One region of the Agarivorans sp. MS3-6 genome, then DNA from elsewhere that is predicted to be linked to it. Evidence: predicted binding sites of a transcription regulator. Region 1 holds the regulator's gene; the other holds the start of a gene.
The links. The regulator LexA, encoded in region 1, represses DNA repair genes until DNA is damaged. The targets are predictions, from matches to a motif close to TACTGTATNNNNATACAGTA.
Positions count from the first base shown of each region.

Region 2: a site for LexA is predicted at 2,403-2,422, ahead of imuA (translesion DNA synthesis-associated protein ImuA). Genes of this name have one in related genera too.

Region 1 covers NZ_CM134202.1:2,016,614-2,020,122, forward strand. Annotated here, with positions in the region: gene ctaD (cytochrome c oxidase subunit I) at 1-377, opposite strand, end outside; gene coxB (cytochrome c oxidase subunit II) at 389-1,456, opposite strand; gene lexA (transcriptional repressor LexA) at 1,785-2,426, opposite strand; gene ACVFI8_RS09140 (hypothetical protein) at 2,814-3,230, opposite strand; gene ACVFI8_RS09145 (hypothetical protein) at 3,351-3,509, shown strand, end outside.
Region 2 covers NZ_CM134202.1:4,418,501-4,422,009, forward strand. Annotated here, with positions in the region: gene ACVFI8_RS20360 (error-prone DNA polymerase) at 1-316, opposite strand, end outside; gene ACVFI8_RS20365 (Y-family DNA polymerase) at 319-1,701, opposite strand; gene imuA (translesion DNA synthesis-associated protein ImuA) at 1,727-2,353, opposite strand; gene fbp (class 1 fructose-bisphosphatase) at 2,574-3,509, shown strand, end outside.

The sequences.
Region 1 (3,509 bases):
AAGGCGAACGGTAAGATCCAAAAGCTCCAGTTGTTCATCCGGGGTAATGCCATATCTGGCGCACCAATCATCATAGGTATCAGCCAGTTCGCTAAACCTGTAAATGCTGGCATTACTGCACCAAACACCATAATTAAACCGTGCATGGTAGTCATTTGGTTGAAGAAGTTTGGTTCAACTAATTGTAACCCCGGCTGAAATAGCTCAGCCCGAATCACCATCGCCATCGCGCCGCCAGTAATAAACATGGCAAAGGCGAACCAAAGATACATCGAGCCAATATCTTTGTGGTTAGTGGTTAATACCCAGCGCATTAAGCCGCGAGGGGCGTGATGATGGTCGTCATGCTCTGCATGAACGTCACTAATCGTGCTCATTATTACTCTCCCTACTGCGCTGCATTCTGCACGGCCACAACATCCTTGGCCTGCACTAGATCACCCGTATCATTACCCCAAGCATTTCGCTCATAGGTAATCACCGCCGCCAACTCTTTTAAGCCCAGTTGTTTACCAAAGGCCTGCATCGCGGTACCCGGCACACCATTTACCACCACATCAATGTGTTTGCTCACGTCGCCCACGGCGATTGGGCTAGCTTTTAGCCCAGGGAATACTCCCGGCAAACCTTCACCATTAACCTGATGACAAGCAGCACAGCTTTTCTCATAAACTTTTTCGCCCAGAGACATCAACTCGTCTTGCTCCATGGTCATCGCCACTAATGCAAGCTCTTGTGCCTGTTTGGCTTGATAAGCGGCTTCTTCTTCAGCCAGCCACGCATCGTATTCTGCTTGCGGTTTGGCTATCACTACAATGGGCATGAAGCCGTGGTCTTTACCACATAGCTCTGCACATTGGCCGCGGTAGATGCCCGGTTTATCGATAATCGTCCACGCTTCGTTAATAAAGCCTGGATTGGCATCTTTTTTAACCGCAAAGTCTGGCACCCACCAAGAGTGAATAACATCTTCAGAGGTCATTAAGAAGCGAACCTTCTTACCCACAGGCAACACTAAGGGCCGATCAACCTCGAGTAGATAATTAGCGCGTTTGCTCAGCTTGCCGTTCACTTCGTCCCAATCAGATGCCAGTACACTGTAATACTCTAACTCTTGGTCAAAGTACTTGTAGTGCCACTTCCATTGCGAGCCGGTAACTTGAATCGTTAGGTCTGCATCGGAGGGATCTTCCATGGCGAGTAAGGTTTTAGTCGCAGGGATCGCCATACCAATCAAAATAACGAAAGGGATGACCGTCCAAATAATCTCGACTTTGGTACTTTCATGAAACTGAGCCGGAACGGCCCCTTTAGATTTTCTATGATGAAAAATGGCCCAAAACATTGCGCCAAACACCAGAGCACCAATTGCACAACAAATATAAAAAATTGTCATGTGCAAGCCATAGACTTGCTCGCTTATTGAGGTGACACCTGGACGTAAATTGAATGACATTTCTTCCGCGTATGCTTGCGACGTAAAGAATGTCAGCAGTAATAGCTGTATCCATCGGCCCACAGCGCTCTCCTTTGCTAGTAGCCAACGACAACAACTTCCCAAATCAGGAAGTGGCTGCGAATAAAGGGATAACTCCCACCCCGAACCAACAGGTTGCAACCGCTAAACACAACCTACTGCTTATAAATTAACCTTTAAGTTATGGAATTGTAAATAAAATGTTTATTTTTTTATTGCGAGAGATAAAAGATGTGATGATAACGACAAAAGCCCAAATCAAATTGATTTGGGCTTTAAAATGCGGGAACTATTGTAAAACTTAAGCTTACATCCAATCGGCAGTGCGAATAATGCCGACAGCTAAGCCTTCAATTTCAATGCTCTGATACTCTAAATCTACCTCAATGGTACTGAGCTCTTGGTTTTCAGGATGCAAATAAACCATTTTGCCATCGCGCTCAAAACGTTTTACCGTGACATCATCTTCCAAGCGGGCTACCACCACTTGACCATTGTGAACATCGCTGGTTTTATGCACCGCCAATAGGTCGCCGTCCATAATACCAATGTCTTTCATGCTCATCCCTTGCACACGTAGCAAGTAATCTGCGTGCGGCTTAAATAAATTAGCATCAACCGCATAGTGAGACTCTACATGCTCTTGCGCCAAAATAGGCTCGCCAGCGGCAACCTGCCCAATCAGCGGTAAACCCGCTTCTTCAGGTTGTTGATTAGCAGCCGGTGTAGACAAATAGGCATCGGCAATGCGGATCCCGCGAGAGGCGCCAGGGATCATTTCAATTGCGCCTTTTTTCGCTAAGGCTCGTAGGTGTTCTTCGGCAGCATTGGCCGAGCGAAAACCCAGCTCTTTAGCTATCTCGGCACGAGTAGGCGGCATACCTGTATCTGATATATGTCGTTGAATAAGTTCAAACACTTCGGTCTGACGGGGCGTTAAGGGCTTCATAGTCTACCTGTAAGTTTATACAGCACACTGTTAGTATATACAGCATTAGCGATGAAGCAAGGTTTTATCTAGGATCAAGCTATAGTGTGTAGGTTTCAGTTTCATTGAAATGCTTTCCGCTACGTTGAAACTACACCCGATATTTCGTGACACCCGTGACAAATAAGTAGAGGTTGGGGTAATAGACGGATACGAACAGCCGAGCTAACTCATTTTTGGACAAATGCGTGTTACGTTATTAGCTCAAATATCGGTGGTTCGGATTAGATTCAGTACGGTTAGATCGGAGTTAACGCCCGGTTTTGGGGCGGACTTGGAGCTGCGAAGCAGCGGAAAGGCCGTCCCAGCCCCAACGGGGCGATAACAACCGCTTGTTAGGTGATTCATTTATGACAGCCGTAGAAAACTCTTATACTCAATCACGATATCGTACTTAACTCCCGCTTGCTTTAACCGACCTACGATATGATTCGCGACCTCATTTGGCCGCTCGTGCGCATATTGGACATCAACAACTAAGATATATTTCCCATCTCTCTTAAGTTCGACAAGCATGACGGCCTCCCCCTCATACTCACCACTCCAAGATCTCAACAACTCGTTACGAGGGCTGTTAGCCCAGCGGTTATAACTTCGTATCCAAGGCTTTTTATCCTGAACCAAGCCATTATCACTGCAAAAATTTTCAATGGCGCTATCAGTAATACCGTTGCTATCAGCTAATTCAATCACTGCAAAATTACCACATGCAGTCAACGGAAGGATAACGAAAAATAAAGCCACTCGAAGCATCATACTTTTCATCTGACATCACCTAGACATAATGATCCCCGGTGAAAGTGCCGACCTCCTGCGTTTATCGTGGGGTAGTCAAACTAGAGCCACACTGTTAGATGCAAAGTCTTAACAGAACAGGAGATCGACATGTCTACATCTAGCACGTTTTTTATTGGACCAGATGTTCACAAAGAAACCAAAGATGCCGCTTATTGTGTTGATAATTCGAGAGATGAGCCTGTGTTCCAAGGCACAATTCCCACCAATATTCGTTCTATCAACAAACTTATCAAAAAATACAAAGAC
Region 2 (3,509 bases), 2.3 Mb from region 1:
AGCCTTTGCTACTGTCTTTTCTAGCTTCAGTGATAAACTGACACAACTGTTGGTAGGCAACTAAGTTCTTGGCTAATACTACCAGCTGGCACTGTTCATTAGTGGTGAACTGGCTACCTATAATCAGTTTTATGGCTAGTGGTTCAGCAGCTTGATGTGCACGAACAACACCGCTTAATGAGCAATCATCAGTAATAGCGATGGCCTGATAGCCATAAGTTTGGGCTTGCTCAACCATTTCTTCTGGATGCGAAGCCCCATACAAAAAGCTAAAATTGCTTTGGGCATTCAGCTCGGCAAATAGAGTGTTATTCATGTTTAAGCAAACCAACCATGTAAGTACCATTGTTGGTTTTCTTGGCAGATCCAAGCCACGCCTTGTTGCGGGCTTTGCGCCATATAATAGTCGCGATTAATGCTCTGGTCATCCCACCAGCCACTGGCGATACGCTCTGGCGGCGAGAGTAGCGTGTAATGCTGAATATTAATTGGCTTTAATTGCGGTAATAACCAACAGGGGCGAGCAAACAGGCTCGGGTCGTTTAGTACTACATCTTGGTGTAACGAGCGATATTGACTAGCGCGCTCTGGTCGGTAATCGGCTTGGCAGCTTAAACGGCTAATCGCCTGTTCGCCTAGCCGGACACTCAGTTGATCAAACAGTAAACTATCGGATGTTGCTTGTTGGCTTTCAAACAAGCCTCTTACTTCACTACCAAGAGGGTATAACGCGTTGCAACAAAGGCTGAACTCAGTCACTGCTGCTGGTAGACGCAGGGTTGCTAACTTTAAACTAAACAGGGCTAACCAGTCTTGGCTAGTTTGTAACAAACGGGCACTCTTTATAAGCACTTGCTCGTTAGGTTTATCGCGGAAATGTAATTCTAGAATAAGGTTGTTACTGCACAGTTGACGTTGTCTTAACCACTGTTGTAGATGCAGGCAGGCTTGTTTAAGCGGAAACATGAGACCTTGAGTTGTGTGGGTTTCACTGAGTAGGGGAAAACGCTGCTGGTAGTGCGCTTTTTGCTGAATGAATGTCAGCGGGGTATCTTGTAAACCAAGGGCTTGATCTAAAGCGGCTAAGCTGTCTTCACCAAGCCGTTTGCGCAACTCAGGTCTAGGTAGGGCGTTTAGTTGCTTTACCGTATATAAGCCCATGGCTTGTAAACTACTGACCTGGTTAGCGGGAAGATCGCTGGCCGTGAGCGCTAAATCCATCAATTGTTGGCTACCAGAGCCTCGTTGTTTTAAATCTTGTGAACGTACTAGCCAACGTGCTGCTAGGGCGGTATCTGCATGAGCAATGCGCAAGCTAAGTTGTTGTTGCTGATAGTGCTTAGCGAGTTGCTTAAGGTGTCGCTCTGGCTTCTCATAAATGCTGAGCATGCCAGCCCCGCTAATATATAAGCCCTGCTCAGGATGAAGGGCTACTTGGGCTGAATAACGTAAGGCTTGTTGGGCTAAATCGTTGAAATAGGCAGCACACGATAAATCAGTTTGTTCATATAAACGTAATTGTGGCGCAAGTTGGTAGGCGGTGTTAAGTGAGCAACCTAAATAAACACCGAGCTGGTAGGCAAAGTGGTTCAGTTGAATGATTTGTTTGTTGTGATGAATAGCCAAGGCCTGATTGGCAGGATACTCGCGTTGCAATAAGTCCAACGCGAGTTGAGGAAAATCAAGATATATCCAATACATGTGTCACTTGCATAATAAGTACCGGCTAGTTAAGTCGCGGAATGCTTTGCTCGTAGAGTGGAGCACCGCCGCGCCGCTTTAGCAGGTGATAGTTGATATGATTAGGCGCCTTACTTGGATGTAGGGCCATTCGTACACTGGCGCTAGAATTTTGCTGTTGTTGTTGCAGCGGTCGAAATAAATAACTTAGGCAATCGCCTTGTTCTGCAGCAAGTTGCAAGCGTCGACTGGCTTTTAAATCCAAACCGTTTAACCAACCTAGTACCGCACCACATGAGCCACTCTTTAAGGCCTGTTCAATGGTCCAAATTACGTCACTACATTGCTCGGGGCGAATAATAATAACTTTGCTAATGTCTACACCATGTTGTTGTAAGGCTGGCGCGTTAGGCATAAATGGCGGCGCGACCCAAATAATCCATCGAGACTGCTGACTTAACTTAGCTAGCGCTGGAAGCAGTAATTGCAACTCGCCAATACCATGATTTTCATAAAGCACCTCGGTGATGCCACCTTGTGGCCAGCCATGGTTAGGTAGTTGCTGGTCAAGCTGTTCAAAGCCACTTGCATGAACGTCAAGATGACTGCGTTGCCATTGGCTGCCTTGCCATACCTTGTTGCTTTGTAGCAGTTGTTCAATTTGTTGCGCCATTGTTTGCTCCATGCTTTAGTCAATGTCATTAAGTGACTGTGTTTTTATACAGTGTATGGATATACAGTAGTTCTTGATTGAAAGATTTGCAAATGTTTTTTTTCGCCTATATGTATGACAATTAGATCTGAACGCTAGTAATTTTTCGTAAATACTTGCAAAATAACATTGATGACTGAAAAGGTTTTCAAGGAAAGCGTGCTTAAAAATAGGGATAAAAATGATAACTCTTGGTGAATACATAATAGAAAAACAACACCAGTTTCCCGATGCAACAGGGGAGCTAACCCAACTGCTGGGGGCTATTCGCTTAGCCTCTAAAGTGGTCAACCGTGAAATCAACAAAGCCGGCCTAGTTGATATTATTGGTTCGACTGGCGTTGAAAATGTTCAAGGAGAAGTGCAACAAAAGCTAGATTTATATGCTAACGAAAAATTTAAAGCGGCCTTAGAAGCCCGTGGTGAGGTATGTGGTGTAGCCTCCGAAGAAGAAGATGAGTTTGTTAGCTTTGACAGTTCACGGTCTATTGATAGTAAGTATGTGGTGTTAATGGATCCACTCGATGGCTCCTCTAACATTGATGTGAATGTATCAGTAGGTACTATATTTTCCATTTATAAACGTATTAGCCCTTGTGGTAGCCCAGCGGTATTAGAAGATTTTTTGCAGCCAGGTAACCGTCAAGTAGCGGCAGGTTATGTCGTATATGGCTCGTCTACTATGTTGGTATATACCACCGGACATGGTGTACACGGCTTTACGTGTGACCCTTCCTTAGGCGTGTTTTATTTGTCTCATGAGAATATGACCATTCCTGAAGATGGGGTGATTTACTCTATCAATGAAGGAAACTACCTCAAATTTCCAACCGGTGTGAAGAAATACCTAAAATACTGTCAGGAAATTGAACCAAGCACTAAACGTCCTTACACTTCTCGTTACATTGGTTCACTAGTGTCTGATTTTCACCGCAACTTGTTAAAAGGAGGCATTTATATTTATCCTTCTACGGCTTCAGCACCCACAGGTAAGCTGCGTTTGCTCTATGAGTGCAACCCGATGGCTTTCTTAATGGAGCAAGCCGGTGGTAAAGCCAGTGATGGCTTTAATCGAATCATGGATATCGAACCGATAGAGTTACATCAACGTGTTCCG